3 regions of the Salimicrobium salexigens genome follow, and region 3 is predicted to be linked to each of the others. Evidence: predicted binding sites of a transcription regulator. Region 3 holds the regulator's gene; each other region holds the start of a gene.
The links. Region 3 encodes LexA, which represses DNA repair genes until DNA is damaged. Its sites were predicted from a motif close to CGAACATATGTTCG; they were not measured.

Region 1 (10,897 bases), on a different contig from region 3:
AGGATTGAACCAGTTATATAAAGTGAAAAGAGATGTTGACGACCTCCAGCGGGCCTATCCCGACCTTGGTGAACAGCTCGTACACGTAGTCAGCCTGACAAGACAACTGCAGTTGAAATACGGTTATATGGCATCTCTCATAAAGAATGAAGAACTGCCGAAATATGCCCCTAAATTTCTCCGTACTTCCATACTGAGTCTGTATCAGGAGGAAGTGCAGAAACTGAAGGAGCATCCTGACATCGACGAACTGAAACAGCTGCTGAAAAAATACGAAAACATCAGTGATTCCACTGTCTTCCTTATGATTCTCGGTGCCAAACCTGAACTGCTGCAGGGCTCCGTCATTATGAATTGATCTCCATCCGAAAAGCCCGGATCTCTCTTTGAGACCCGGGCTTTTCGCAACTCATTTTGTTTTATCTTTGGCAGGGACGCCGAAATCGAATTTGATATTGTAATCCTCATCCAGCGTCAGTGCTGTACTGAACGTTTTCTTATTTTTGCTTTTGAACCCTTTCAGCACTTTCGTTTTTTTCTTTTCACACAATGTTTTTATCATGTTTTCCGTAAGCGTTTTTCCAGCAAGACGTTTCGGGAAGGTTACTTTGCATCCATCTTTATAACCGGAACAGGCATAAAACTTATAACGGTCCACGATTGCCCCGGTCTTACAGGACGGGCAGGTGACGATGGGTTCGTTCCATTTCTTCTTCGTTTCTCCGATATCTCTCAGCTGGACTTTTTCAAGGGAGGAAGGAGCTTCTTTCATCAGCTTTCTGATGAACTTTTCCGTATTATCTATGAAGGTCTGTTTCGAACCTTCCCCCTCACCGATTTTCCGTAAGTACGCTTCCCATTTTGCAGTCATGGACGGACTGGATAGAAGCGTCCCTTCGATGGCCTCACACAGCATAATTCCTTTATCAGTAATGGCCACGTTGTTTTTCGTAACGGAAATATAATTCTGTTTCTTGATCGTCTCGATGATACCCGACCTGGTCGCTTCTGTACCTAGTCCTTCCACTTCTTTCAGTATTTCTACATCTTCCTCATCTTCCACCGTCTTTCCGGCAGTTTTCATCATCGTGATCAGCTGTCCTTCGGTATAAGGTTTTGGCGGCTGAGTCATACTTTCTTTTATATGGACCTCGGCTTCCGGTTCTTCCCCTTCTTTTACCTCCGGCAGCATTTCTTCTTTTCTCTTCTGTTTCGGAAACAGCTCTTTCCAGCCTGCATCCACTTCCCTTTTGCCTGTGGAAAAGAACACGAGGCCATGAACATCTGTATGAATTTTCGTTTCTTCATATACATGATTTCTATGAAACATACCGAGTGTCACAGCGAGCACTTCGTTGTAAATGTTCTTTTCTTCCCGGCTGAGTCCTTCCAGTTTCTTCGCCGTCGGGGTTGTTTTAGTCGGTATGATCGCATAGTGTTCTTCTACTTTCGCCCCGTTCACGTATCGTTTATCAGGCCTTAATGTAGCCGGTGTGAAGCTGCTTCCAAGTACTTGTTGATAATCATCCACCTTCTTCACTAAGTAATTGAACTCGCCCTGTGTGATGAAATTACAGTCCGTTCTCGGATAGGACAACAGTTTCTTCTCGTAAAGCTGCTGGGCGATTTTTAGGACTTTGGCAGGAGGGTATTTCCACATACGATTCGCCACGCTTTGAAGAGTGGATAAAGAATGTAGCTTAGGCGATCTGATACGCTTTTCCTTCTTGTCCACTTTCCGTACTGTACCTCTGTACGTATCTTCTTCTTTAAGACTGTGCTCCTCCATGAGCGCCTGCACTTTCGCTTTGTCTTTCTCCTTTATTTTGGCAAGACCTTTGTATGTCCCCTTCTTTGCCTTAAACGAGCCTTCTATCTGGTAGAAAGGTTCCGGAACGAATTCTTCGATTTCTTTGTGCCGCTGGTAAATAAGATAGACGGTCGGAGACTGGACCCGGCCGATGGATAAGTGACTGCCGAACCCTTTTTTCTGGAGATGCAGCGTAAAAAGCCGGCTTGCATTCATTCCGACGAGCCAGTCACTGATCTGTCTCGCTTTCGCTTCTTCAAACATACGTCTGTCTTTCTCATTATTCTGCAACTGACGGAACCCTTCCCTCACTTCGTCTTTCTCGAGGGAGTTGATCCACAGACGTTTCACAGGCTTTTTCACACCTATCAGTGTGTAGATACTGTAAAAAATATTCGATCCTTCCCGGTCCACATCGGCAGCATTCACAATGACATCCGCCTGCTTAAACAGCTGTTTCACCGCCTGGAACTGTTCCCACTTTCCTTTCGCCACTTTCTCCTGGAATATTTCCGGTACTATCGGCAGCTCCTCAAGCTTCCATTTCTTCCATTCTTTCCTGTAATCCTGCGGTTCTTTAAGTTCCACAAGATGGCCCACTCCCCACGTAATGGTGGCACCCTCCGGAAAAATGGGATCCGGTTTAAGCTGAATATGTGTTTTCGTTTTGGTTTGAACAGAAAAAGCTTCCGCGTACGCTTTCGCCTGGGAAGGTTTTTCCGCTAAAATGACGACTTTAGTCATCGGCCGGTCACGTCCTTTCTTTTCTAAAGATATCTTCTTTCCGTTAAAAAATCAAGAACGTACGTTTGCAGGAATATTGGTTGGACGGGTCGAAATAAAAAAGCTGCCGGAAAGATCCGGCAAGCTCATTATAGTGACCCGCTTCTATATACATCCGCGACCAGATCGGCCTGGGGATAGTCGTTCTCATACAATTTATTCACTGCTTCTTCAACGTCATAAGAAACTTTGCGGAGTTCCATACTGTTTTCGCTCACTATCAGATAAGAAGCACGTGGATCGTTATCGAACGGTAAGCCGACACTGCCGGTATTCGCAATCACTTTTCCCTCGAGAGGACGTACATAAGGCAAGTGAATATGGCCATACAGATAAACATCGGCTTCTTTCTTATCGAAATATTCTTCTTTCACCTGCTCTTCGGGAGTATCGGGTTTCACTACATCAAACAGGCTGTCCGGCGTCGCATGAACGCAGTATACGTCCTTCTCACCGATTGTTTCCGTTACACTTTCCGGCAAGTTTTTAAGATAGGAGATATCATCTTCCGTAAGCTTATCCGCCACCCATTCTCTTTCTTCCCTCATCATTTTAATATTCTTCTCCGGCACTTCTCCGTCCCGCACGCCGCGGGTAATCCAGGCGTCTGCATTACCTTTGATGACCGGAGCATCGAGATTTCGTATAAGATCCAGCGACTTCTTCGGTTCCGGGCCCCGGTAACAGAGATCTCCGAGGACTACCACACGGTCTGCCTCCTGACGTTTTATATCTTCCAGTACCGCTTGCAGTGCTGTAGCGTTTCCGTGAATGTCTGCAATGAATGCCGTTTTCATAAGAAACTCCTTTCTCTCTTCTTCGCCACTTATTTTATGAAAGAACAGGTACTATCATAGTCCCCTTCGTTCGCAATAAAAGTTTAATTAAATTGCAGAAAACCTTTGAGAGATGAGGGAATACTGAAGCGACTCTGTTTTCATTTTTCGTATAATACTATTGCGAAACTGTACTATCACTTTGGGCCCGCCCAACGTCGTGCAACACTGTGTTTCAATTTCTTTCAATACTGACGGCTAAATCATTCCTTACTTTAGCACAATAATTCACGCTCTCTCCTTCTTCATTTGAGCATGTTTCTCCCCCCACTCATGCATCGCCTCCAGAATCGGCTGCAACTCTTTACCATACTCGGTAATCGAATACTCCACTTTCGGCGGAACCTCCGGATAGACTTTCCTGTCCACAATCCCTTCCGCTTCCAATTCTCTCAATTGCTTCGTCAGCATCTTCTGAGTAATTTCGGGGATTTCCCGCTTCAATTCACTGAACCTCTGTGTTCCTTCTTTCATCAGATGGAGCAGAATAATCGGTTTCCATTTCCCCACCAATATCCCGATAGCTTCCTGGACCTGACATTGATCCGGTTTAATATGTTCGTTCATCGCTGTGCCCTCCATAGGTATCATCAATGATACTATCTTACTTGAAAGTACGTACTTCTCATTCATTCTGTTATCCCTCATACTAACATTAGAAACATGAAAAGAGAAAGGTGAGTTTTTGATGAAATATGGATTGGACCCTTCGAATGGATTAGAATTCGGATTATATACTCTCGGTGATCATTTGCCGAACCCGTCGACCGGCGAGCGTATCCCGGCGTCCCAACGACTCAACGAAATCATTGAATTATCACAGCTTGCCGAACAGGCGGGTATCGACTTTTTCAGTGTCGGAGAGAGTCACCAGGACTATTTCACGACCCAGGCACACTCCGTAGTGCTCGGCGCCATCGCTCAGGCAACGGAAAAAATAAAAATAGCCAGTTCCTCCACGATTATAAGTACCCTCGATCCGGTGCGTGTCTTCGAAGATTTCGCAACGATCGACTTGATTTCAGGTGGACGTACCGAACTGATTGCGGGGAGAGCCTCCCGCACCGGAAACTTCGAGCTCCTCGGTTACAGCCTGAAAGATTATGAGGAACTTTACGAAGAAAAATTCAATCTTCTGCGTCAAATCAATGAACAGGAAGTGCTTAACTGGAGCGGGAATTTCCGTGCCCCACTTAGAGATGCACACATTCTCCCACGCCCGATGCACGGGGAACTTCCAATCTGGCGTGCCGTCGGCGGACACCCGGCAAGTGCGATGAAAGCCGGGTACGAAGGCGTGCCGATGTTCTTTGCCGCGCTTGGAGGTCCTGTCTCCACTTTCAAAAATACCGTGGACACCTTCCGACAGGCAGCGGCTCAGGGCGGCCACAACCCGGATGAACTCCCGGTCTCTATGGCAGGGTTTTTCTATCCTGGCGAAACGACGCAGGAAGCGTTACGCGAATCGTATCCATTTTTCAACGAAGGCATGAAGAAAACGAACGGACACGGTTTCTCGAAGCAGATGTTTGCCCAAGGTGCAGATCCCAGAAGCGTAATGAACGTCGGAAGTCCGCAGCAAATCATCGAAAAAATCCTTTACCAGCACGAAACATTCGGTCATCAGCGTTACATTGCGCAAATGGACTTCGGTGGCGTCCCATTTGAAAAATTGAAGAAAAACATCGACATGATCGGTGAAAAGATTCTTCCGGAAGTGAAGAAACATACCAAAAAGTGAGGAGGAGTTCGGATGCAAATTGTAGGTCTCGCCGGCTCCAAAGTCGGCTCTAAAACGAGAACAGCGATGGATTATGTGAAAGAATCAGTGGAACGTCAGTATCCGGACCATACGTTCACCCTGATCGATCTCGGTGATAACGATGTCGAGTTCAGTGACGGGAGAAACTATCTGGACTATAAAGGAGACACGGGATACGTTGCGCAAACAATTATGGAAGCGGACGCTGTCCTCATCGGCACTCCTATCTTTCAGGCGTCGATTCCAGCTACACTTAAAAACATTTTCGACCTTCTTCCTCAGGACGGACTAGAAGGGAAAATCGTCAGCATATACGCTACCGCAGGATCGGACAAACACTTTCTGATTCCGGAACAGCAGCTGAAGCCGATTCTTGGCTATATGAAAGCGCAGATTGTGCAGACGTACGTATTCCTGAACGACGAAGATTTTCTCAATAAGAAAATTATCAGTGATGATGTTTTCTTCCGACTCGACCGTCTCGTCGAAGATACCATGGTGCTCACAGAAACATACCGCCAAATCAGGGAAGCGGAGGATGCAAAATACGACTTTTGAATAGGAAAAACGACCAGACGCTTAGCCTGGTCGTTTTTTATCCTGATTCAGAGGAAAGTCCAATCATTAATCAGAAGGAACCGCCCCTTCACAGGAACGGTTCCTCCTCTAAACTATTCTTCACCTGAACTGTCCGAGCTATTCTCTCCTTCGGAAGATCCGTCATTCTCCCCGCCATTCTGATTCTCGGGGTTCTGCTGCCCGGTTCCGCCGGAGTTCTGGGAACTTTGAAGCTTGGACTGGATTTCTTCCATGATACGTCCTGCTTCTTCATAATTCCCGTCAGACATCTGCTGCTGATACTGACCGAAAAGGTCCGAGATTTCCTGCAGCGTTTCATTCGTCTCCAACCCGGAGGACTGACCTTCTCCCTGACCGTCTTCTCCGCCCTCTTCCGGTGCTTCGACTTCCGGATCGATGCGGGAAAGGAGAACTTCCAGAGCCTTATCGAAGGTAGGTTCCATAACAATCTGATCCTGGTAGGCGACAATAACCTGTTTCACTTCAGGCAGGGACGTCTCGTTGGAGGACTCGATATATACAGGTTCTGCATAAAGGACCGTATCTTCAATCGGCAGTACAAGCAGGTTACCCCTGATGACCTCCGAGCCGCCCTGGGACCACAGATTCAACTGCTGGGAAATGTTACTGTCCTGATTGATCCGGTTTTCGATCTGTTGCGGACCGTATACATTTTCCTGCTTCGGAAACTCATACACGACTTTCTCCCCGTAGTGCTCGCCATCATTCCTGACACCCATCCAGGCGATCATATTCTGCCGGTTTCTCGGTGTAAACGGAGTCATCAGAACGAATTCTTCTTCCTCGGCTTCAGGCAGACGCATCGTAACGTAATAAGGTTCCATCGTTATATCTTCGTTGAAGTATTTCTCCGTAGGTATTTCCCAGTAGTCCTCACGATTATAAAATACTTCCAAATTCGTCATATGGTAGGTCTGATACATTTGTGCCTGGGTCTTGAAGAGATCGATCGGGTAGCGGAAGTGGCTTTTCACATCTTCCGGTATCTCCTCAGTAAACAGATCAGGGAAAATCTGTTGATACGTCTGGAGGAGAGGCTCCTCGGGATTCACTGCATAATAGTCCACTTCTCCCGTGTAAGCATCCACCGTCACTTTAACGGAATTCCTGATGTAACTGTTATCTCCGGAGTACGGTTCCGAATAAGGATAATTCTCTTCTGTGACGTAGGCATCAATCATCCAGTCCATCGTGCCATCTTCGCGTATGAAAATATAAGGGTCTTCGTCATAAGTGAGGAACGGAGCAATACGTTCCACCCTGTCCATAATGTTCCGTGTCTGGAGAATTTTGGAGTCTCCTGTCACCTGATCGGAGACGAACATCCGGAATGATCCTTCATTAATCGCAAACAGGGCCCGGTTGATGCCGGAGAGCGGTACTCCGCTGTCTGCTTCAAATGTACTGGACATGTTCTCATCCCCAGCAGGGTAGTCGAACTCCTCGACGCCACTGTTGACGATGACAGAATCATAGTCTTCCTCTCCGAAATACACCTGTGGACGTTTTACTTCCGGTTTACCTTCAGGCGGGAGGTTTTCCACCATATACTCGGGCTGACCCTGAGGCGTGATTTCATTGACGTTACTCATGGAAATGCCGTAGCCGTGGGTGTAACGTAAGTTCTGGTTGACCCACGTCTTCGCTTGCGAAGGCAGATCCTCCGTATTCAGTTCCCGCGCTCCGAGGAATACCTGTTCATACTCCCCGTCCACGTTGTACCTGTCGATATCAATATCATTGAACTCGTAATAAGTACGGAATGTCTGCAGCTGATTATATACGCTCAAAATCGGCCGTGCATCATTGATACGTACGTTATTGATTGTGTCCTGATTCCTCTCCACCATGGACTGATTCAGGGAATCAGCTCCAGGGTGCTGCTCTTCGCTCATGTTTTCAAGATCATAAGCCGTTCTCGTCATCGAGAGATTTTCTTCCAGATAAGGGCTTTCTTTTGAAAATTCGTTTGGTGAAACGACAAAGTTCTGTACGATCATGGAAGTTCCCTGAGCGAGAACACCTACGGCTATATAAAGGATGATCGGTGCTATCATCGACTTCCATCTTCCCCGGAACAGAGCTATGATGACCCATATAGTTCCGAGGAGCGCGACTCCCGCCATCACGTAGGAGGCAGGATTGTTGACGACATCATCTGTGTAGCTCAGTCCGTGTACCACACTCTCCTGCACTACGTTCACCTGGTTGGTGAGAAGGGAACGGAAAGGTTCGAGTACGTGCTGGACGGCAAGAAGAATTCCGATGAGCGCCAGCGTTATACCCATGTGCATCTGCGCTTTCCTGTTCATCCGGTACATATTGTAGACAGAATAGAATCCAATCTCCACAAGGAAGAAAAAGATTGCAAGTCCCAGAACGATAGAAAGAACAAATTCGATGAATGGTAATACGAACATATAGAAGGATACATCCCGGTCAAAATGGGGGTCTTTCACTCCGAATGATTCGTAGTTGAGAAACTTCAGCCACGGTTCCCAGCCTACGCCCTGTACAAGCACACTTCCGAGCAGACCGACGATAATCGCAATTACAAGCGTCAAAAGGCGACTCTGCTTCTTGTTATTGATGAAAGGCGGAAGCTGTCCCGCGGTGAAATGTCCGACATAGACGTTACGTATCCAGCTCAACGTCATGTAAGTAAATATAGCAAATAAAATGAAACCGACGACTCCAAGCATGAGCTTGCTCGTCAGAATTGTCATGTAGGAATCCTGGTACCCCACGCTCCCCATCCATATGTAATCGGTGATCCAGTTAAAAGATATAAGTACAATGAACGCAAGGATGAACAGGACCGTGAAGATTTTCCCGAGCCATCCACCGGCTTTGTTCAGTTTCTGTTTTTGCGCAGCCGTCAGATTCTTTGTCTTTTTCGGTTTAATATCCAATAATAACTCCTCCTTTCTTCTACTATATATCTACGCCCTTTACGTATAAAAAGTTTCACGAAAAAGGGCACTTCTGATAAAAATAGTTCGGTGAATCCATTCTGTCTTCAAAACTCTGATGAAAAATGGGCGTTGTCGCAGGCGACACCGGGGGGTTCAGCCATGTCCAGTCCCCTGTAACCTGCCGGTTCTGTTTATGCTCATTCCTCTGGAAGACCTGAAACTGCCAGGCCGCCGTATGATGGTCAACGAGAGAGACCCCGTCCTGCTGGAAAGAGTATAGTACAGCCTGATTCAACTCCAGAAGCGCCCGATCCTTCCACAAAGAAGAATTCCGATTTGTATCAAGGCCCATCTTTTCAGCTACTACAGGAAGAAGATTGTAACGGAAATCATCCGCAAAGTTTCTTGCTCCTATCTCCGTTTCCATATACCAGCCGTTAAACGGGGCACATGTGTAATCGACCCCTCCTATCTCAAGCCGCATATCAGAAATTATCGGTACGGCATACCAACGCAGGTTCAGTTCCCGAAACCACTCATATTCCGGATGCCTGAGCGGTATCTCTAAAATAATGTCTTCAGGTACATCATACCACACGGGCTCGCGGTCATCGATGTGGAAGATATGGGGCAAAATATCGAAAGGAGTCCCAGCCCCTTCCCAACCCATATCCAGTGCCTTCTTCGTAAGTGCCACCGAATCCGGATCCCCGATGATGCCCTCGTCCGTTTCGTATCCGGCATAGCGAAGCAGCTGGTGGTTCCAGATTTTCACTTCCCCCTCGTCAGTTTTCGGCTTGAAAATACTGATGGTGGACTGGATCCTCCCTCCGTTGGTAGCTTCGCGAATATGTTCCTGAAGAGCACCTGCCACCTCTTCTTCGGTTGAAAGGTGCCTTTGATCCTTTACTTCAAGACGATTCCAGAATAATCTGCCGATACATCGATTGCTGTTGCGCCATGCCATTTTCGCTCCATATTCCAGTTCTTCGTATGTATGGGTATAAGACCCGGTTTCTGCGATTTCTTGGGTTACTGCTTCGGTCCTTGCCCGTAACTCCGCTTCCGTTTTTCCTAATTCTTTATAGCATTGCTCCAAAAATTGTTCAGCCTGTTTTATCATGACGACCGCCCTCTCTTTCCTGTTAATTTTATCACAAGAGAGATGCCGAAGGCGGTGACGAAGCTGTGAAGCCTGTATAGTTATATAAAAAAACCGGACCCCGGAAGGTTTCCGGAATCCAGGTCTCGCCTTATTAATTGAGTTTTTGTTTTAAGAGAAAAGCTGACTGATGCGTGTGATTGTTGCCTGATCCAGTGTCACATCTGCTGCTTTGTTGTTATGAAACACCTGGTCTTTTCTCTTCGCACCCGGAATTACAGCATCGATTGCTTCCTGATGAATGTAATAAGCGAGCACGAGCTGAGCCGTATCAAGACCGTATGAATCCGCAATCGGTTTCAGTTCGTTTACTTTACGGACGTTCTCTTTAAACTTCTCCCCCTGGAACTCGGGTTTCTGATGGCGGAGATCCCCTTCAGGAAAAGTCGTGTCCTCCTCATACTTACCGGCCAGTAGTCCGGAGGCAAATGGGAAGAACGGTACGAAACCGATCCCCTGTTCTTTCACATAAGGGAAATACGTCTCTTCTGCTTTCCGCTCAAAAAGATTATAGTGTTCTTGTATAACATCGACATATCCGTCCTGATTCGCTTCTTTCAACTGATCCATCGAAAAGTTGGAAACACCCACACCCCGTATCTTACCTGCCTCTTTCAATTCCTGAAGCGCACCGACTGCTTCATACTTCGGTGTATCTTCATCCGGAAAATGAATATAGTAAAGGTCGATGTAATCGAGACCGAGACGCTTAAGGCTGTTATCAACCGCCTGTTTCAAAAACTCCGGACGGTTACTTTTACCGCCGTCATCTGTATGAGCACCTTTCGTAGCCAGAACGACTTCCTGTCGCTTTCCGGATTCCGCAATCGCCTGACCTACGAGTTCTTCGGAACGTCCGTTACCGTAGGCATAGGCCGTATCAAGAAAATCCACACCTCTATCGATAGCCGCTTTCACCATATCTACGCCCTGCTGTTCATCAAGATTCGGATATATGTTGTGCCCTCCGACTGCATTTGTACCAAGTCCGATTGGATTAATGGATAAATCCGTTTTGCCGAGATTTAC
Region 2 (10,897 bases), on a different contig from region 3:
GATACCGCCGGAGGCGATCAGTATAATCGAAATTGCAAAGAATCGCTTCCGTAACCCTGCAAAATCGAAAGTTTTACCTTTTACAGTTGTATTCACCGGGGTCGTATCATTAATATCCTGGATTTGTGAAGGCTTCACCCCGAACCAGCCGGGACGTTTATTCAGCAGACGGCTGTGAATCCACAGACCCATGAAAAGGCGGGTACCGAAAACGGCGGTGATGAAGCTTACCAGTATGCTCACTATCAGCATCGTAGCGAACCCTTTTACGGAACTCGTTCCGAATATAAACAATACGCCTGCAGCTATCAGTGTTGTTATGTTCGCATCAAGGATAGTCGCAAGAGATCGCTTATTCCCCGATTTGAAAGCGGACATTACCGATTTACCGGATTTCAGTTCTTCTTTGATACGTTCATACGTTATGATGTTCGCATCTACAGCCATACCTACTCCCAAAATAAGAGCGGCTATCCCGGGCAGTGTCAGCACCCCGTTCATGAGTTCGAACACTACAAGAATAAGGTATATATATACGGAAAGTGTGACTGCTGCAATAATCCCCGGAAAACGGTAGTAGGCAATCATGTAAAGGAAGATTAGCGCAATACCTATCGCTCCGGCAATAACGGTTTTATTCATCGCCTGCTCCCCGAACTGTGCTCCTACGGACGTCGAGTACATTTCTTCGAGGTTCACCGGAAGCGATCCGGCGTTCAGCATGTCGGCCAGCTGTTTGGCTGATTCCACCGTAAAGTTCCCGTCAATCTGGACGTCCGTGCTTCTGATCGGCTCATCATTATTAAATCCGAGAGCGGAAATATATGCCGGATCTTCTTTGCCGTACTCTTCCGGGAACGTCGTCTCGGATTCGTTATAGTCGAGCCAGATGACCATCATACGGTCGTCATACGGAGTCTCCGGATCCTGTTCCTTACTCGTAATAGTATCCGAAACTTCGTAAAATTCCTGGGCACTTTCCATTTTCACAGTAACCACAGGCTGGTTCGTGTTCGCATCAAATGACTGCTGGGCACTGCCCTCGACAATATCACTGCCATCAAGGTATTCATTGCCCTCTACGTCACGAAAAGACAGTTCGGCGGTCGTCGACAGTAATTCTCTCGCTTCCTGCTGATTATCGACACCCGCAAGCTGCACCCTTATCCTGTTGGGCTCTTCGATGTTAATATTTGCTTCACTGATACCAAGGGAGTCCACCCTTTCTGTCAGTGACTGCACAGTCGCTTCAAGTACTTGACGGTTGACTTCCTGTTCCTCATCAATCGGATCCACCTCATAGAGAATCTCGAATCCTCCCTGAAGGTCGAGTCCGAGCTTTATGTCTTTGGCGACACCCGTAACAGTCGTGCCTATCATCGTTCCAAGTAAAGCTACTATAAGAAAAAAGGCGACAATGCGACCTCGTTTTTTCATTTCCTTCGCTCCCCCTTATTGTCCCTCTTTTCAGGGACTCTTTCCTCTTGACGTCAATCATACGGGACTTCCTTTGAGTCACAAAAGCAGCCCCTGCTTGCATTGCATACCTTTTTCATCAATATATAATCACTGTTTCACCATTGCCTGCCCGTGCTTCAAAAGAGGGCAGGTAAGCACACACCCTCCCTGAAACGCGGAGGCGCCGGCCTATATGTACAAGCATATAATCTATTGTAGCGGAAAATCATTTCTTTGAGAAGATGAACAGGCTATTCAGTGAAAAACTGTACCGAATGGTCAGATTTTTACAGGTCAGTTTGAGTCGAAAGAATCCAAAAAAACCCTGCAAAAAACAAAGAGTGATTCCCGGCTCAATGCAGGAATCACTCTTTTTCCTCAGGTATTGATAAAAGACGGCTTGAAATAAGAGCCGTCTTTCGTTTCCCTAGGTCTTAGTCGTTCTTTCTTTCTCTGACTGATGAACGATCCATCTTCAACGAAGAGCCATCGTTAACCGTAACGACGACAGTGCCTTCGTCAAGCGCGTGGATCGTACCATGAATGCCGCCGATTGTAATAATTTCATCACCTTTTTGCAGTTCGGATTGCATCTGCTGCACTTTTTTTTGCTTTTTCTGTTGAGGACGAATCAGCAAAAAGTAAAAGATAACAAACATTAAAATAATAGGCAGTAGCCCTATCAATGTTTCCATCTCTGTCTTCCCCCCTAAAAGTTTTTCGCATCTGGCCTGTTGAAACCATATTGTTCAAAGAATTCTTCACGGAAATCTCCGAGTCTGTCTTCTTTAATGGCTTCTCGCACTTGCCTCATCAATTTTAACAGAAAATACAGGTTATGATAAGTAGTAAGTCTGATTCCGAACGTTTCATTGGATTTTACGAGGTGACGGATATAAGCTCTCGAATAGTTACGACACGTATGACAATCGCAATTTTCGTCGATCGGACCGAAATCACGGGCAAATTTAGCATTACGGACGACCAGACGTCCGTTAGACGTCATACAGGTACCGTTACGGGCTATGCGTGTCGGAAGCACACAGTCGAACATGTCGATCCCCCGTATTGCTCCATCCACCAGGGAATCAGGGGACCCTACGCCCATGAGATATCTCGGCTTATCTGAAGGCAACAAAGGTGTCGTCGATTCAAGCATCCTGTTCATTACATCTTTCGGTTCCCCGACCGACAGACCACCGATCGCATACCCCGGGAAGTCCAGCGATGTAAGATCACGCGCACTCTGTTTCCGCAGATCTTCGTATTCCCCGCCTTGAACGATACCGAACAGGCCCTGATCGTGAGGACGTTTATGAGCCGACAAGCAGCGCTCCGCCCAGCGGCTCGTCCTCTCCACGGAATCCTTCATATACTTGTGTTCTGCAGGGTAAGGCGGGCATTCATCAAATGCCATCATAATATCCGCGCCGAGCTGATTCTGTATGTGCATCGCTTTCTCCGGAGAAAGGAATAGCTTCTCCCCGCTTATATGGTTACGGAAATGAACGCCTTCCTCTTCGATTTTTCTCAGATCACTGAGACTGAACACCTGGAAACCTCCCGAATCTGTAAGGATAGAACCTTTCCAGTTCATAAATTTATGAAGGCCTCCGGCTTCTTCGACGATATCCGCTCCCGGACGCAGCCAGAGATGATAAGTGTTCGAAAGAATCATTCCCGCCCCCATGGACTCAAGCTCTTCCGGACTCATCGTCTTAACTGTCGCTAACGTACCTACAGGCATGAAGGCAGGGGTTTCGAACGTTCCGTGAGGAGTATGGACCTTCCCTAACCGTGCACCTGTCTGCTTACATGTTTTTATATGTTCATATGTTACTGCCATCTGTATCTTCCACTCCTACTTTAAAATTAGCATTGCATCCCCGAAACTGAAGAAACGGTACTTCTCCGTCACCGCCCGGCGGTAGGCTTCCAGTATGAAATCCCTGCCGGCAATAGCACTCACAAGCATGATCAGTGTCGACTTCGGAAGGTGGAAATTCGTCACGAGTCCATCGATTGATTCCACCTGATGCGGAGGATAGATGAAAATATCCGTCCACCCGCTCTCCCCCACAAATCGCTGATGTTCCCGGTAAATCGTCTCAAGCGTCCGGGTCGACGTCGTACCTACCGAAATGATGCGCCCGCCGTTTTCCTTTATACGATTAAGCGTCCCGGCTGACTCTTCCCCCAGGGTATAAAACTCTGCATGCATGTCATGTTCTTCGACGTTTTCCACACTCACCGGTCTGAACGTTCCGAGACCTACATGCAAAGTAAGATATACAAGTTCAACCCCCGACTCCTCCAATTCCCGGAGCAGCTTTTCCGTAAAATGAAGGCCGGCCGTGGGCGCGGCAGCCGATCCCTCTTCTTTTGCGTAAACCGTCTGGTAACGGTCACGGTCTTCCAGTTGCTCGGTGATGTACGGAGGAAGCGGCATTTCTCCGAGAGAATCCAGCACTTCAAGGAAGATGCCTTCGTATGAAAACTCGACGATTCTCCCGCCGTGCTCCAACTCTTTTGTACAAACGGCTTTCAGTCGTCCGTCGCCAAAGGTGAGTTCCGTACCTTCCTTCACTTTTTGGGCGGGCTTCATCAGTACTTCCCATTCGTCACCTTCGCGCTGGTGAAGAAGAAGCACTTCCACTTTTCCTCCCGTATCTTCTTTCACACCGTACAACCGCGCAGGAAGTACTTTTGTATCATTCAAAACGAGACAGTCTCCGGGATGGAGATAATCTTTCACATCCGAGAATACACGGTGCTCTATTTCTTCTGCTTCCGTGTTAAGAACCATAAGACGGGAAGAATCCCGATCCTTCAGTGGTGTCTGGGCGATGAGTTCTTCCGGCAGTTCAAAATCGTATTCATTGATATCTGTTGTCATTATCCTTCAACCTCACTTCAATCTGCTGACTATATAAAAAATTAAAGACAAAATAATACTTACGACGATTGACGTCATTATCGGAAAATAAAAAGTCGTATTTCCCTTCTTAAAAATCAGATCTCCCGGAAGTTTACCGATAAAGGCTCCGATGATTCCAAACAAAAGAAAAACGATGCCGATAATGATGAAGATTTTACTGAGCTCATTCATGATCCCCCGGGCATCTCCCGGTCAAAGTGCGTGTAAGTTTTAGGAGTAGCCGTCCGGCCCCTCGGCGTTCTCTGTATGTACCCTTTCTGCAACAGGAAAGGTTCATACACATCTTCGATAGTCTGAGATTCTTCCCCGATGGTGGCCGCCATCGTATCAACACCGACAGGCCCCCCGCGGAAAGAATCCATCAGCGCAAGAAGAAGCTTGTGATCGATATGATCCAGCCCGTCTTCATCCACCTGCAGCATACCGAGCGCTTCACGGGCAGTGGCAAGAGAAATTTCCCGTTCTCCTTTTACCTGGGCTATATCCCGTACGCGTTTCAGCAGACGGTTGGCAATCCTCGGTGTGCCCCGGGAGCGGCTGGCTATTTCGTCCGAGGCTTCTTCATCTATCGATACATTGAAAATTTCTGCCGTTCTTCTGATGATGTCGGAAAGAGCTTCGTTCGAATAGAATTCAAGTCGGCCGTGCACCCCGAACCGGTCACGGAGCGGAGCCGACAGCAGCCCTGCCCTGGTGGTGGCTCCCACGAGAGTGAACGGAGGCAGATCGAGACGGACGGATCTCGCGCTCGGACCGTTGCCGACCACAATATCAAGACAGAAGTCTTCCATTGCCGGGTACAGAACCTCTTCCACGGAACGCGGAAGGCGATGAATTTCGTCGATAAAAAGCACATCCCCCGCCTCAAGCGAAGAAAGGATGGCCGCAAGATCTCCGGCTCTTTCTACAGCCGGACCGGAAGTTGTCCGAAACTGTACTTCCATTTCGTTGGCGATTATGGAGGCAAGCGTTGTTTTACCAAGGCCCGGCGGCCCATAAAGCAACGTATGATCCAAAGGTTCTTCCCTCATTTTCGCAGCCTCTATAAATATACTGAGATTGTGTTTCGTTTTTTCCTGACCGATATATTGGGAGAGAAGTTCAGGTCTTAAACTTTGTTCGATTTCATCTTCTCTCCCCTGCTGTTCCCCGGAAATGATTCGATCTTCCATAGGATGTTGCTCCTTTCTATGTCTTCAGTAGTAACTGCAGTCCCTGTCTTACGTAATCATCCACCCGGTCCGCCTCCATCGTCTGAAGCTCGGGTTTTATCGACCTTAGTTCCTTATCCGAATAACCCAGAGCTTCCAGTGCCTCCAGTGCTTCCGCAATAAGCGACTGATCGGCTCTTGCTTTGGTATAGAAGATAGTCGCTTCATTTTCTTCCTCGGGCAGCCAGTCGACCAGTTTCCCTTTCAGATCCAGAATCATCTGTCTGGCGGTTTTCTTCCCGACCCCCGGAAATTTAGTCAGATATTTATCATCTTCCCGTTCAATGGCACTGATGAAATCCGATACGCTCACTCCGCCAAGAATGGCCAGCGCCCCCTTGGGACCGATTCCCGAAACGCTGAGCAGCCTGGCAAACAGACGTTTATCCTCTTTTTTCGGGAAGCCGAAAAGAATTTGAGCGTCTTCCCGCACATGATGGTATGTATATATTTTCACTTCTTCCCCGAGTTTCGTTTCAAAATAAAAAGGGTTGGCACAATAAACTTCATAGCCAAGACCTTGTACTTCCACATTAATGGTTTCTTCTTCTACCGCTGTCAATGTACCCTTAACGTATGCAATCATTCATTTCGCTCCATTCCTGCGTTGTCCCTGATATTATAACATACATACACACGTTCGTATCAGGAAAAGTGATGGCGTTGCCTCTATGATATTTCTATATAAAAAGAGTGGTTTCCTTTAAATGTAAAGAAAACCACTCTTTCCAACGACGAATTCAGGTCAGCTTCTCCAGTACTTCCTGATCGGCGTCAAGGTTATGCCAAATATCCTGAACGTCGTCATTATCTTCGAGCATATCAATGAGCTTAAGCATTTGTTCCACAGTCTCTTCCTCCTCCAGAGGGGTGTAAGTCTGAGGAATCATAGTCACTTCAGCTGTCTGCACAGGATAAGCTTCCAGCGCGTGTTTTACATTTTGAAAATTTTCGGGTTCCGTGTATATTTCAAAAAAGTCATCCGTAGTCTCAAGCTCATCTGCACCAGCTTCGATCGCTTCAAGCATAATATCATCCTCTTCCACTTCCGTGGCGGAGCGGTCGATGGTGATGAATCCTTTTCTGTCGAACATGAAGGAAACACACCCGTTTTCCCCCAAATTCCCTCCATGTTTACTGAAGGCGTGACGAACTTCGGGAGCCGTTCTGTTTTTGTTGTCTGTCAGTACGTTGACCATGACGGCGACCCCGCCGGGACCATATCCTTCATACACGACGTCTTCATATTCATTTCCGCCGACATCGCCTTTAGCCTTTTTCACGGCTCTGTCGATATTGTCCTTCGGCATATTATTCGATCTGGCTTTTTCTATAGCTAACCGCAAATCCGGGTTCATCTCCGGATCCGGATCTCCCTGTTTTGCAGCAACGAAGATTTGGCGAGCCAGCTTCTGGAAAAGTTTTCCCCGTTTCGCATCCTGTGCACCTTTACGATGTTTAATGTTACTCCATTTTGAATGACCGGCCATGGTGCATTCTCCTCTCCAAATCAAGTTTTTTCCTTTAATAACTATATCAAAATTCATTCCACTGTCAAAACTGTACACTTCTTCATTAAAAAACGTGCCTCGGAAGGCACGTTTTACTTCATTACGGGAGAAAAAGTTTCAATTTCATAACTTGGATACGTGCCGAGGACTTTAAGTCTGCAGCCAAGTGCTTCCAGTTCCTGCTGTACTCCCGGGAAGAGTACCTGATCATACGGCTGGTCCACGTCCACAAGGAAGAAATAATTGCCGAGACCCGTCTTCATAGGGCGTGACTCGATCTTCGACAGGTTCATCTTTCTCCAGGCAAAAGCAGCGAGAACCTGATGAAGTGCTCCAACGTAGTCCTGAGGGAGAGTAACCATTACGGTAGTTTTGTGTTTTTTCACAGGCTGATCTTTCACTTTCAACGTTTTCGGCTCTTTTTGCACTACGGCGAACCTGGTGTGATTGTTGTCATAATCATGAATGTTACCTTCCAGGATGTTCAGCCCGTTCATTTCGGCAGCCAGATGGTTACCGATAGCCGCTGCGTGCACACCTTTTTCCCTGACGATTTCGGCTGCCCGCCCCGTAGAAGCAGTATAATGGATTGCCGCTTCCGGATAATGTTTGTGTAAATACTGATGGCACTGGGCAATCGCATGACTGTGAGAATGAATTTCGGTTATGTCATGATCGTCATAATCCGGATGCGTCAGCAGGTGCTGGCGTATAGGAACAGTAAGCTCTGCTATGATCGCCTGGTTCACCTGATGAATCAAATAATCGATTGTAAGATGAACGGATCCTTCGATCGCATTTTCGAGCGGGACGACCCCCGTATCGATTTCTCCTGCTTCCACTGCATCGAGACAGGCAGGGATGGTATCAAAGCTTACAAACTCCCCGCCGTCGAACAAAGAATCCACCGCCATTTTCGTAAAAGTACCCTTTGGTCCCAGATACCCTATCTTTTGCGTCTCCATTCTATCACCCCTCCATTGTTAAGCACCGGAACTTAAAACTTCCACATTATCGACGAAGGAAAGTCCCTGCATATCCTGCATCAGACTGTTCATCTCCTCCGTCATTCCTGCCGTATTAAGCGACAGAGTAACGTTCGCTTTTCCCTGGATAGGAATCGTCTGGTGTATCGTGAGTACGTTGCATCCGAACCCGGCAGCTACTGCAAGCAGGTTCGAAAGACTCCCCTTCTGATCTTCCAGGTGAAAAAACAGTGTAACGATCTGTTCTTTTACCATCGTCTGGAATGGGTAAACAGCATCCTTGTATTTATAATAAGCGCTTCGTGATAAATCGACATCGCGGACAGCTTCGTATATGGACTCAGCTTTTCCGCGCTCGAGCATGGCTTTCACATCAAGTGTTTTTTTCATCGCTTCCGGAAGTATATCACTTCGTACCAGATAAAATTTCTCGCTGTAATCTGCCATGACTTCACCCCCGTTAACCGTCTACAAATTCAAATTCAAATTCAAGCAGGCGAATCGTATCACCGTGTTCGGCACCTTTCTTCCGGAGGGCCTCATCCACACCCATGCTGCGCATCTGCTGTGCGAACCGGTTGACAGCCTGATCGTGATCGAAGTTCGTCCGGCGGAAAAGCGACTCTATCTTCTCTCCGTAAAGTACGTAAGCCCCATCATCATCTCTCGTAATATGAAAGGCAGGTGCTTCTTTTTCGTATTTATACAGAACTCTGTTTTCCGTAGTAACTTCCTCTTTCACTTCTTTAGGGATACGGTCGAGTTCATCCGCCACTGCGTAAAGGATTTCGTCCAATCCGCTTCTGGTAATCGCAGAAAGAGGATAGATCCGCAAGTCTTCCTTTTCGGTTTCGGCACGGAATTTTTCCAGATTTTCTTCCGAACCGGGCAAGTCCATTTTATTGGCAATCACTATCTGAGGCCTGTCTTTAAGACTTTCATCATAGGAGGCGAGTTCGTGATTGATAGCTACGTAATCTTCATAAGGATCACGCGCTTCCATCCCCGACATATCTATAACGTGCAGTATTACTCTGGTCCGCTCGATGTGCCTGAGGAACTGATGTCCCAGTCCTACACCTTCGTGCGCCCCTTCGATAAGACCCGGAAGATCGGCCATAACGAAACTGCGTCCATCCTTCGTTTCCACTACACCAAGATTAGGATTCAGGGTAGTGAAGTGATAGTCAGCCACTTTCGGCTTCGCGGCAGTAACAGTGGAAAGGAACGTTGATTTCCCTACGCTTGGAAAACCTACCAGCCCGACATCCGCCAGCAGTTTCAGCTCTAACTGGACGTCGAGTTCCACTCCGAGCGTACCATTCTCGGAAATTTCCGGCGCACGGTTTCTGGCAGTCGCAAATTTGGCATTTCCACGGCCGCCACGTCCTGCTGCAGCAATCACTGCCCGCTGCTTGTGCTCGAGTAAATCTGCTATCAGTTCGCCGGTAGCCGCATTTCGGACGGTAGTGCCCGGAGGTACCGGAACTACAAGATCATCAGCATTTTTCCCGTGTTTCTTCTGATTCATACCGTTTTCGCCGCGTCGAGCCTTGAAGTGACGCTGATAACGAAAGTCCATGAGCGTGTTTAAACCCTCATCCACTTCGAAAACCACGTCTCCGCCCCGGCCGCCGTCTCCGCCTGCAGGACCGCCTCTCGGAACATATTTTTCTCTGCGGTAGGCGACAAGGCCGTTGCCCCCATCTCCCGCTTTTACATATATTTTCACCTGATCGACAAACATATATTTTTCACCTCTTCAATTCAGTCTTTCGCCTATCCCCTTAAGGATACTTTCTTATCAAAACAAACGCTTATCCACAATACCTTCGCAGTATGGAAGCACCTTTCTCCCTGTCCGGGTCGATAAATCAACCTCAGCTTCCGATACGAGAACGGGGCCTGTTCAACCGGCCCCCCCAAACACTTCTCGAAGCAGTTCTTGAGCATGTTTCGTTCGGAAATTGAACTTGATTCACCCATTACCGTGACAGTGAAGAAAACGGCTTTCTTCATCTGCACATTTAAATATTATTAAGAATTATAGCAGAATCAACCTTATGATTCTATGATTCTATGGGGTACAGATACCGGTCGCTGTTCATTACTGATAAAGAAAAAACCACGTCCATGCAAAAAGCACGGCGTGGCTTCATCTTCTTATAGCAATTTACGCTTCTTGTGCTGCAGGGTATACGCTGACTTTTTTACGATCGCGACCGTAACGTTCGAATTTTACAACCCCGTCTGCTTTAGCGAAAAGTGTGTCATCGCCACCGATACCCACGTTTGTACCCGGGTAAATTTTAGTGCCGCGTTGACGGTAAAGAATGGAACCGCTCGTTACTGACTGGCCGTCAGCACGCTTAGCTCCAAGACGCTTACTCTCGGAGTCGCGTCCGTTTTTAGAGCTTCCCTGACCTTTTTTCTGGGAGAAAAATTGCAGATCTAGACGTAGCATGAATTCCACCTCCTTCAGTTTATGATTGTAATATATTGAGAATAATCCTGTTCGATAGTTCTCAGGGAAATAAGCAGCCCCTCCAGGAGGGTCAAAGCTTTTTCCTCTTCTTTATCTTTCCCGGTAAGAATGACTTTAAGGTAGCCACCTTCACCGCCCTGGACTATTTCCGGTTCGCAGCCTGCCACTTCCATCAATGCATTGGCTGCACCGAAAGAAACAGCCGATACTGCAGCACATACAAGATCATGTCCATAAGGACCGCTCTCTGCATGACCGGAAATTTCAAATCCAAGAATACGCTGATCCGCGGAAAGAATTTTTGCTGT
Region 3 (10,897 bases):
TTCACTGAACGCACGGTTCAGCTCCCCGTCAAGAGAGATGTCATTGGAATCATATAGTACTATGAGTTTTCCGAGACCGAGGTGACCCGCAAGAGACGCGGATTCCTGAGATACACCTTCCATAAGGTCTCCATCACTGCAGATGACATACGTATTATGATCAATGATTGAATGTTTATCTGTATTGTAGTTGGCCGAAAGATGGGCTTCCGCCATCGCGAACCCGGTAGCCATGGCAATACCCTGGCCGAGCGGTCCGGTCGTCGCTTCCACGCCATGCGTATGCCCCACTTCCGGATGTCCGGGCGTTTTGGAGTCCCACTGGCGGAAATTTTTGATATCATCCATCGTTACGTCATATCCGGAAAGATGAAGCAGACTGTACTGCAACATGGATCCGTGGCCTGCCGAGAGTACAAACCGATCACGGTTGAACCAGTCGGAGTTCTTCGGGTTGTGCTCCATATACTCCGTCCAGAGTTTGTAAGCCATAGGCGCCGTGCCCATCGGCATACCAGGATGCCCCGAACTCGCTTTTTCCACTGCGTCGATCGTCAGTGTACGAATAGTATTAATAGACTTCTGTTCAATATCTTTAGTCAATGCCATTCCCCTTTCTGATGCGGAATATGTAACAAGTATAATCCTATAATGAAATAGGTTTCGTAGCAAGTCAGTAAACCGCTTTCACACAAAAAACCTGCGATTCCCGCAGGTTTTTAATGTTTTTTCTCATTCTGCTGCATACGTTTCACTTTCTCCGGGGTAACGTCCTGTCCTTCCGGATCGATGACCGTCATGCCTTTTAAATGGTTCTTAAAAGATTTTCTCACGTTCTGTAAATATTCCTGACGCAATTCATGCTGTTCGTTCTGCTCTTCAGAAGAAAGGCCCTGCTCTTTTTTCTTATTAGCTAAAGCGTTTATACGATCAAGCTTGTGTTGTGCCAACATGTTTTGTCACCTCTTTACTTACCCTGTATATACTGAAGGGTATTATCTTTACTTATGATAACGCGACGTATTTTCATTTTCAAATGTTTGGCTTTCTTTATATCTGCGATGCACCGTCGCTTTGGAGACATCATACCCCATACCGCGGAGAGTAGCCGCAATTTCCTGAAACGTGAGCTTCTTTTCCCGGAGACGTGCCACTTCCGTCACAGGGAAATCAATACGTTCCCGCCCCCTGGCCTGGTCGATGTTCTTCAAATTTTTGGAAGGGTCATAACCATCTTCCACCGCTTTTTTCATCCCTCGTCGAATTTTCATGTTATGAAGATAACGCTGATACTCTTCCACCACTCCGACGATCTGCAGAACCATGGAATCAGACTCGGAAATCTCCATTTCCCCGCTCCCCGTCACCGTATAGATCGTCACATCGAGCTTTTCGAGCTGGTGTAAAAGGGCGATCTTCGTGTTCCCCCTGCCGAGTCTCGTCTCATCCTGAATCAGGAGTGCTTCCGCTTTTTTCGAGGAGAAAATATCAAGTGCACGAAGTATACCTTCCCTTTCGATGGAGTACCCGCTGGCTTTTTCTTCGATAACTTCCACAATATCCATACTATGGTTCTCCGCAAGTTTTTTAAGTTCTTCCTTCTGTCTCTGTATAGACGTAACCTGGGTTTCTTTTTCCGTACTTACTCTGCAATACAAGACCGCTTTCATCCTTACCACCTCTCCCACAGAGAAATGATACAGGATTTAAACACTGGAAACCATTGCAATGTATAGGAAAACCAGACTCAGAATGAACAGAACGATATGAGTAAGATCCTGCTTGGATAATTTATGAAACATGGAATACCTCCCGATAGAACTATTGTTCCTTAGAACTTATGTTCGTGTAAATATCATTATATACGAACTATTGTTCCTGTCAACACAAAAGTTCGAACGCCTGTTTGTATTCCGGCATCCTACGTGCTACAATATATGTAATAAATTTTCTATACAGGATGTGACATTATGACTAACCTATCCAAACGACAGCAGGAAATATTGAATTTCATAAAACAGGAAGTGATCGACAAAGGATATCCCCCGTCCGTCAGGGAAATCGGTAAGTACGTAGGTCTTGCTTCCAGTTCTACCGTACACGGCCACCTCGCGAGACTGGAAAAGAAAGGTTTCATTCGGAGAGACCCGACGAAACCGCGGGCGATCGAAGTGATAGACCTGGAGGAAGGTACTAAAATCCCTAAAGGGGAAGCGACGTTCGCTCCCGTGATCGGTAAAGTAACCGCCGGTGTTCCTATAACTGCAGTAGAGAACATCGAAGAATATCTTCCGGTGCCGGATACGATAAGCAGCACGGAGGAAGATACTTTCATACTCGTCATCCAGGGAGAAAGTATGATAGAAGCCGGCGTTCTTGACGGAGACAAGGTAATCGTCCGTAAGCAGAACACCGCTCAAAACGGAGATATCGTTGTCGGTATGACAGACGAGGGTGAAGCTACAGTGAAGCGATTCTTCAAAGAAGCGGATCACGTACGCCTTCAGCCGGAAAACTCCTCCATGGAGCCTATCCTTCTCGATGACGTCACCATTCTCGGAAAAGTGGTCGGCTTATTCAGGAACGTACACTGAACCGCTCCCCCTGTATACACTTAAAAATCCTCCATTACCGGCCGGTAATGGAGGATTTTTAATTTAGTTTTATGGTTTTATGGTCATGTAAATCTAAACGTTCTCAACGGAAATTCCCCTGAGAGAGGTTCCCATTAATACGTCTGCAGATACTGCTCCCTCTCCCAAGGGTGTACCTGGGTACGGAACATGTTCCACTCGATTTCTTTCGCTTCGATAAAGTGCTCATACAGGTGTTCGCCCAACGCCTTCACCATCACATCATTCTTCTTAAGTTCCTGAAGTGCATCATACAGTGTAGCCGGAAGATCGGTCACTCCCGCTTCTCTGCGCTCTTCCTCATCCATCACGTAAATGTTGCGATCCACCGGTTCAGGTACCTCCAGTTTGTTCTCGATACCGTCGAGACCCGCAGCAAGCAGAGCGGCCATCCCCATATACGGGTTGGCAGCCGGATCGACACTGCGTACTTCGATACGTGTACTCACTCCACGGGACGTCGGAACGCGGATGAGCGGACTTCTGTTCTGGGACGACCAGGCTACATAAGAAGGAGCTTCGTATCCCGGAACGAGACGCTTATAGGAATTCACTATCGGGTTGGTTATTGCCGTGAAAGCCATGGCATGCTTCAGAATACCGGCAGTAAACTGGTAAGCTACATCCGAGAGCTGTTCTTTGCCGTTCTCATCGAAGAAAGCATTTCCTTCTTCCGTGAACAGAGACATGTTTGCGTGCATACCGGAACCGTTCACTCCGAAGAGAGGTTTAGGCATAAACGTTGCATGCAGACCGTGTTTACGGGCGATGGTTTTAACAACGAGTTTAAACGTCTGGATATCGTCACAGTGCTTCACTGCTTCCGAATATTTGAAGTCGATTTCATGCTGCCCGGGAGCGACTTCGTGGTGGGAAGCTTCAATTTCGAAACCCATCTCCTCAAGCTCCAGTACGATATCCCGTCGACAGTTCTCCCCGAGGTCGGTCGGAGCAAGGTCGAAGTAGCCGCCTTTATCGTTCAGTTCAAGGGTAGGATTCATGTTTTCATCCATCTTGAACAGGAAAAATTCCGGTTCGGTACCAAGGTTAAAAGCGGAGAAACCGAGCTCTTCCATTCTTTTCAGGTTGCGCTTCAGGTTATAGCGGGGGCACCCTTCGAATGGAGTACCATCCGTGTTGTAAATGTCACAGATGAATCGTGCCACTTTCCCTTTCTCGGAAGTCCATGGAAGTACGAGAAAAGAATCGAAATCCGGTACCAGATACATATCGGACTCCTCGATTCGTACGAATCCTTCAATGGAAGAACCGTCGAACATCATCACTCCATCCAGAGCTTTGTCGAGCTGACTGAACGGGATCTCCACGTTTTTAATAATACCGAGCATATCCGTAAACTGCAGACGGATGAATTTGACGTTCTCTTCCTCGATCTTCTTGTAAATTTCTTCTCTTGTTAAGCCCATGCGTGTGCCTCCCATAATTTAGTGAAAGAATCTTGATAATTCTCCCTGTCTGAGTCCAAAATTTCCTTTTCCTGCATCATTCTCAATTTCCTTACGAAGCATTTTCCGTAACTCTTTTTCGCTGAGCTGATGGTAGACTTCCTGTACTTCCCCGGGTTTGTAATCAGGGCGGGGCGTTTCCTGTTTCAAATCGAACACCTGCCTGATACCCGCAAGATTGACCCCTTTTTCTACAAGTGATTTAATCTCAAGAAGCCGGTCTACATCATTAAACGAAAACAGTCGCTGATTCCCTTTGGAACGGGCCGGAGTCACCAGCCCATTCTGCTCGTAATAACGAATTTGCCTCGGAGTGAGGGCAGTAAGGGATTGGACGATTCCCATAGAAAACAGCGGCATGGAACGTCGTACTTCATCACTCACTTCTGCCACCCCCTCCAAGAATTCTTACTATTATTATAATTCAAAACAAACAATTGTCAAGCGATGTCAGGAAAGTTGACATGAAAAAAGCCGGAGTATTCCGGCTTCCTTTCGTAGTTCCCTATGACGTAACAGCATTTACGGCACGCCGCACTGCTATTTTCACGTGTTCCGCCGTTAGTCCTCCCTGGACAAAAGCCATGTAGGGAGGCCGGAGCGGGCCGTCTGCTGTCAGTTCAAGGCTCGCACCCTGAATAAACGTGCCGGCCGCCATAATGACGTCGGAATCATATCCCGGAAGCGGGCCCGGTTCCGGAAGGGCGAAGGCATTTACCGGTGAAGCTTTCTGGATCTCCCGGCAGAAATCGACCATCTGCTCCGCATTGTCGAAGTACACTGTCTGAATCAGGTCCGTACGGTATTCATCATAGGACGGTTTTGTCCGGAATCCGTAACTATCCAGATATTTCGCCGTGTAAACCGCTCCTTTCAGAGCTTCCCCGACTACGTGGGGGGCGATGAATATACCCTGGTACATCTCCTGCAGAACGGAAAGCGTGGCACCCATTTCCTTGCCGAGTCCTGGAGCCGTCAGCCGGTGTGCACAGGCAGTAATCAGTTCTTTCCGCCCGGCTATGTATCCGCCCGTACGTACAATACCGCCGCCGGGGTTCTTGATGAGGGAGCCTGCGATCAGATCGGCTCCCGCTTCCAGTGGTTCCGCTTTCTCTACAAATTCCCCGTAACAATTGTCCACAAAAACAATCGCATCAGGTTTCACTGTTTTTATTTCCTTTACCATTCCTTCAATATCCTCAATAGTAAAAGAAGGTCTGTCTGCATACCCCTTGGACCTCTGGATGGCTACCATTTTCGTTCGTGAAGTGATGACTTCCCGGAAACGCTCTGCATCCACCTCCCCTTCTTTTAAAGGTAAGGCACGATAACTGATGCCGAAGTCGTGCAGGGATCCGTGGTCTGCTCCTTCCCCGGCAGGTACAATTACTTCACGGAGAGTGTCATAGGGTTCGCCCGTCACATACAGAAGCTCATCCCCCGGACGGAGAACACCGAAAAAAGCGGTGGAAATCGCATGGGTACCCGAAACGAGCTGAGGTCTGACAAGCGCATCTTCAGCTCCGAATATTTCCGCATAAACTCCTTCGAGCGTATCTCTTCCTTCATCGTCATAGCCATAGCCTGTCTCCGAATGGAAATGACGATCCGCTACGTTCTGATTTTGAAAAGCATCCAGCACTTTTTCCTGATTATGCAGCACAACGTCCTCGATCTTTTCTTTGTAAGGACGGACTTCCTCTTCTATATTCACAATATCATTCATCTTTATGCTCCTTCGGTATTACTTTATCCCTCAAAGGGTGCAGAGGGTCAATATATCCGTGCACTACGTACTCCCCGCGCTCTTCAAGGAAGTCGCGTACGTAAACGAGCGTGTTAAGCTCCAGTGTTTTTAAGAATTTACCTTCTTCCGCTTTCACATACGTATGGTAGGGATCCCAGTTTTCCGATAGTACTTCTTCAATTGCCGATAATACGTCCCCGACTCCTCTGTCATCTTTAAAGGAAGTCTGGACCGACGGCTTTTCCATCGGTGTAAATGGTCCCTCCACCTTATCCTGCTTATTATAAACGGTAAGCCGTGGCAAATTCTCGGCTCCAAGTTCTTCAAGAAGAGAGAGGACCGTTTTTTCATGCTGGTCATGATCGGAGGCCGAGGCATCCACGATGTGCAGAATGAAGTCGGCTTCCGTCACTTCTTCGAGAGTGGAACGGAAGGCGGCAATCAATGTTGTAGGCAGGTGCTGTATGAAACCTACCGTATCGGACATGAGAACTTCGAGCCCCGATGGGAGCTGGGTCTGCCGCGTCAACGGATCGAGTGTAGCGAACAGCTTATCCTCCTGCAGAGAATCGGCGGAAGTTATTTTATTGAAAAAGGTCGTCTTTCCGGCGTTCGTATATCCGACGATCGCCACCTGAAACGCACTGTTCTCTTTCCTTCGTTCTCTGTATTGCTTCCTGTGCTCCACGACCTGATCGAGTCTCGTCCTTACATCACGGATCCTCCTTCTGATGTGGCGGCGGTCCGTTTCCAGCTTCGTTTCCCCAGGGCCTCGCGTACCTATTCCGCCTCCAAGTCTCGACAACTGAACGCCCTGACCCGACAGTCTCGGGAGGAGGTATTGTAACTGGGCAAGTTCCACCTGCAGTTTACCTTCTTTAGTTTTGGCCCTATATGCAAAAATGTCCAGAATCAGCTGGCTTCTGTCTATTACTCTGACTTCCAGTCGGTTCGTAATGTTTCGGAGCTGAGTCGGTGACAGTTCATCATTGATGATTACCAGTTCAATATCATCTTCCTCTATAACACCTCTCGCTTCTTCCAGCTTCCCGTCGCCAAGATAATGAGCTTTATGAGGTTTTTCCAGCTGCTGGACAAGTACACTCACAACTTCGCCCCCGGCAGTTTTTGTTAAATCTTTCAGTTCTTCCAGTGAATAATCGAATGTTTCTTTTTTTCTCGGGTCTTTTCTTGCTAAAATCAACGCCTTCTCTTTATCCAAAGATAAGCATCCCCCTTTAATAAAAGTCTTTATTACTGCAGTCTTCCCGCTGTGGACCGATTTCATCCCTCCGGGAACGGATTCTTTCTGCCTGATATCCTCTCATACTGTATCATCAGGGAAAAAGGAAGCAAATTAAGTTCGAAAGGCAGACTTTTTTCAATAATAAAACCGGGCCAAAAGCGCCCGGTTTACATGTCTTCTAATGTAACATTTTTATTCGGAGAAAAAGTGGAAATCGCATGTTTGAAGATCAACTGCTGCTTCCCTTCAGTTTCAACGAGCACTGTAAAGTTATCGAAAGCTTTAATAGTTCCCTTTAACTGGAAACCGTTCAGCAGGAACAGCGTCAATGGAATCTTATCCTTACGCAACTGATTCAAGTAATTATCCTGAATATTCACTGTCTGGCTCATAAAATGATCCTCCTCCATTCTATCTCTCTAGCTTAACAGTTTATTTCTCCGGCAACATCAAAAATCCTTCTAAATCTGACAAAATTAAAGAAACTTTTTCTGCAAAATTCTCCTCGGTCACTTCATACCAATCTACGGGAAGCTTATTTTTGAAATACGTATACTGTCGTTTGGCGTATCTCCTTGAGTTTCTCTGCAGAAGTGCTACCGCTTCCTCCAACTCCTCCCCCCCCTCCAGATAAGGGATCATTTCTTTGTAACCGATAGCTTTCATCGCCTGGGTCTCTTTCGGATATTTTTCCAGCAGATTGCTGACTTCTCCCGGAAGTCCGTCTTTGACCATGGAATTGACTCTTTGGTCAATTCTGTTATACAACATACTCCTTTCCATCTCGAGACCGATCATTCTGAAGTTGTAAAATGGAGGCTGTTGCAGTGACTCATGCTCGGATTTCGTCTTTCCGGTGACTTCATAAATTTCTAAAGCTCTAAGTACGCGTTTCGTATTATTGGGGTGAACTCTCCCCGCTTCATCCGGATCGATCAAGGTAAGCCGTTCATGCATCTTCTCTTTGCCTTCCTGTTCGAGTTCACATGCCAGCCTTCCGCTTTTCACAGGATCCCGCGGAGTGTCGGAAAAGGAATAATCATATAGGAGGCCCTGAATATACATACCTGTACCCCCTACTATCACCGGCACTTTCCCTCTCGAAAAAATGTCTTCGATCAGCTCTCTACCCCGGTCCTGAAACTCCGCAGCCGAAAACGTGTCATTGGGGTACTTGATATCGATCATGTGATGAGGCACGCCTCCCGCTTCCGAATGCGTGATTTTCGCCGTTCCTATATCCATTCCTTTATAAATCTGCATGGAATCCCCGCTGATCACCTCCCCGTCAAATGCTTTACAGACTTCTACTCCCAGTTTCGATTTCCCTACCGCAGTGGGTCCCACAATGGAGACAACTTTTCTATTCATTAAAAAAATCCCCGCTTTCTAATCTGTATTTTACACCATTCCCATCCCGAACTACAGAGGTAACTGAAAACGTTATGTGTTTGTATCTGAATCCGTTACTTAAAACTAACGTTTTCGGTTACACAAACTAAACTTTGGCGTTAGTTTTTTTAAAGATTTTCGTTAGTTCCTCTTTCCAAATCCGTTATACTGTAGTACTATAGCATTTAGGAGCGTGATATCGATGCTTAACGAGAGAATCAAAAAGTTAAGGAAAGAAAATCGTTATACACAGCAGGAACTGGCCGAAGAAATTGAAGTCACCTCCCAAGTAGTGTCCAACTGGGAGAGGGCCTACACCTTTCCTGATGTAAATGACGTCAGAAACTTAGCCAAAGCTTTACATACAACATCCGACTACCTGCTTGGTCTCTCCGATTATTCGGTGGATCAATATTCGAGAATACTTCGTCACCTGGAAGAAATAGACCTTTCCTGTCCACTGTTTCTCCAATATGACAAATTGACGGAGCTGGATGCACAAAATATCCATCAGCTGGAAAACTACTTTCAGTTTTTACTGCAGCAACAGCAGAACTGAAGCCCCTTTTCCGGCATATATTTTCACATAAGAAAAAGGATGACGTTAAGATTACTTTAACGTCATCCTTTTTACGTATCCGAAATTAATTCATGACTCTTTTAAACATTTTCTCAATATCATATTCGGAAAAGAAGACGATGATAGGACGGCCGTGAGGGCATGTAAAAGGATCTTCGGCAGCTGCAAGATCATCAAGTAACACTTCCATATCCCTCATCGTCAAGTGGTGGTTAGCCTTTATTGATCCTTTGCAGGACATGAGCGCCGCCGCATCATTCCGGAAGCTTTCAATGTTAATGTTGTTGGACTGTTCCAATTCCTCTACAATCTCTTCGATAATCTCCCCTTCATACCCTTTCGGAAACCATTCAGGATGAGAACGGACAATAAACGTATTCGTTCCGAACGATTCGAAGAATACACCGATGTTTTCGAGTATGTGACTGTTTTCTTCAATTTTCAAAGCGGTTTTGGCAGGAAATGTGAAGGTCAACGGGACAAGAAGTTCCTGCACTGTCTGATCCGGTTCCCCCAGCTTTTTTTTGAAACGTTCGTATTTGACCCTTTCCTGTGCAGCATGCTGATCTATCATGTACATGCCTCTTTCATTCTGTGCAATAATATAAGTTCCGTGGAGCTGACCGACCGGATACATATGAGGAACTCTTTGCGTGTTCTTCTCTTCTTCCTGCCGGATATCTCCGGAGTCTTTCACTGTTTCTTCTGCCGGCTCAGGTTCCAAAGGGAACGGATTTTCTTTCTCCGGCCCGGGAGTACTTTCATCTGTACGTTCTGTTTCGTAACTTTGATTGCTGTTGGCTGTAATCTCAGAAACCCGCGGTTTTTCAAAAACCATGGAGGTCTGTTCACTTTTATCTTCTTTTTTGTTGATCGTCGAAGTCCCTTCCGGTATCAGCGTTTCTTCCCGGAAGGCTTGTTTAATCGTATTCTGAATAAGTTCGAAAAGTTCCTGTTCTTTGCTGAATCTGACCTCGAGTTTGGCGGGGTGAACGTTCACATCCAGAAGGGAGGGATCCATATCAATATTAATAAGGGCTACGGGGTATTTCCCTAAAGGAAGCAGCGTATCATAGCCTTTGAGAATCGCCTGGACGAGTTTAGGGTTACGGATAAACCTTCCGTTCACTATCAAAGACATATAAGCCCTTGAAGCACGGGTGATTTCCGGTCTTCCAATCAGCATCTCAAGCTTGAAATCTTTATCTTCGGCAGACGTTCTCTTCATCTTTCTTGCTACGTTACTTCCATATATTTGAGAAAGGACCTGCAGCTGATCTCCACGTCCGCTCGTCTGGAATAACGTTTTCCCCTGATGCTCCAGACTTACTTTTACGTGCGGGTTAGCGAGTGCCATACGATTCACAACGTCAGTGACGTGCCCGAGTTCAGTATGGATAGTTTTCATATACTTCAGCCTTGCAGGCGTGTTGAAAAATAATTCCTCCACTTTTATTTCCGTACCCTGCCGTGCATCGCTTGCTTCATGGTTCCTGACTTCTCCTCCCTCAAGATAAAGACTGATTCCGGAGGTGTCACCGGTGGAAGTTTTTACGCTGAGCTTACTGACAGCCGCTATACTTGCGAGAGCCTCTCCCCGAAAGCCCAATGTTTTCACATGAAACAAATCACGTTCATCTCTGATTTTTGACGTGGCGTGCCGCTGAAAAGCTCTTACCGCATCCTCTTTTTCCATACCTTTGCCGTTATCAGCGATACGGATATATTCAAGTCCGGCTTCTCTCAGTTCTACATTAACCACGGAACTTCCGGCATCTATACTATTTTCCATCAGTTCTTTAACGACGGAGGAAGGCCTTTCCACCACCTCTC

Region 1: the regulator LexA is predicted to act here: its motif matches at 2,609-2,622, upstream of BW931_RS01595 (type IA DNA topoisomerase).
Region 2: the regulator LexA is predicted to act here: its motif matches at 6,237-6,250, upstream of ruvA (Holliday junction branch migration protein RuvA).

The regions. Positions count from the first base shown of each region.
Region 1 covers NZ_FTOK01000001.1:306,522-317,418, reverse strand. Annotated here, with positions in the region: gene BW931_RS01600 (hypothetical protein) at 1-358, shown strand, start outside; gene BW931_RS01595 (type IA DNA topoisomerase) at 410-2,554, opposite strand; gene BW931_RS01590 (metallophosphoesterase family protein) at 2,683-3,390, opposite strand; gene BW931_RS01585 (winged helix-turn-helix transcriptional regulator) at 3,658-3,996, opposite strand; gene BW931_RS01580 (LLM class flavin-dependent oxidoreductase) at 4,118-5,170, shown strand; gene BW931_RS01575 (NADPH-dependent FMN reductase) at 5,183-5,749, shown strand; gene BW931_RS01570 (UPF0182 family membrane protein) at 5,863-8,703, opposite strand; gene BW931_RS01565 (nitric oxide synthase oxygenase) at 8,759-9,829, opposite strand; gene BW931_RS01560 (aldo/keto reductase) at 9,980-10,897, opposite strand, start outside.
Region 2 covers NZ_FTOK01000002.1:112,405-123,301, reverse strand. Annotated here, with positions in the region: gene secDF (protein translocase subunit SecDF) at 1-1,437, opposite strand, end outside; gene yajC (preprotein translocase subunit YajC) at 1,893-2,153, opposite strand; gene tgt (tRNA guanosine(34) transglycosylase Tgt) at 2,168-3,304, opposite strand; gene queA (tRNA preQ1(34) S-adenosylmethionine ribosyltransferase-isomerase QueA) at 3,320-4,354, opposite strand; gene BW931_RS02815 (DUF2905 domain-containing protein) at 4,367-4,567, opposite strand; gene ruvB (Holliday junction branch migration DNA helicase RuvB) at 4,564-5,568, opposite strand; gene ruvA (Holliday junction branch migration protein RuvA) at 5,585-6,193, opposite strand; gene BW931_RS02800 (YebC/PmpR family DNA-binding transcriptional regulator) at 6,348-7,097, opposite strand; gene pheA (prephenate dehydratase) at 7,211-8,083, opposite strand; gene BW931_RS02790 (ACT domain-containing protein) at 8,102-8,551, opposite strand; gene obgE (GTPase ObgE) at 8,565-9,851, opposite strand; gene rpmA (50S ribosomal protein L27) at 10,278-10,568, opposite strand; gene BW931_RS02775 (ribosomal-processing cysteine protease Prp) at 10,583-10,897, opposite strand, start outside.
Region 3 covers NZ_FTOK01000003.1:181,980-192,876, reverse strand. Annotated here, with positions in the region: gene tkt (transketolase) at 1-609, opposite strand, end outside; gene BW931_RS05115 (DUF896 domain-containing protein) at 720-953, opposite strand; gene BW931_RS05110 (YneB family resolvase-like protein) at 1,002-1,670, opposite strand; gene lexA (transcriptional repressor LexA) at 1,971-2,594, shown strand; gene glnA (type I glutamate--ammonia ligase) at 2,729-4,060, opposite strand; gene BW931_RS05095 (MerR family transcriptional regulator) at 4,079-4,483, opposite strand; gene BW931_RS05090 (methionine gamma-lyase family protein) at 4,605-5,825, opposite strand; gene hflX (GTPase HflX) at 5,818-7,068, opposite strand; gene hfq (RNA chaperone Hfq) at 7,260-7,484, opposite strand; gene miaA (tRNA (adenosine(37)-N6)-dimethylallyltransferase MiaA) at 7,525-8,463, opposite strand; gene BW931_RS05070 (helix-turn-helix domain-containing protein) at 8,687-9,043, shown strand; gene mutL (DNA mismatch repair endonuclease MutL) at 9,129-10,897, opposite strand, start outside.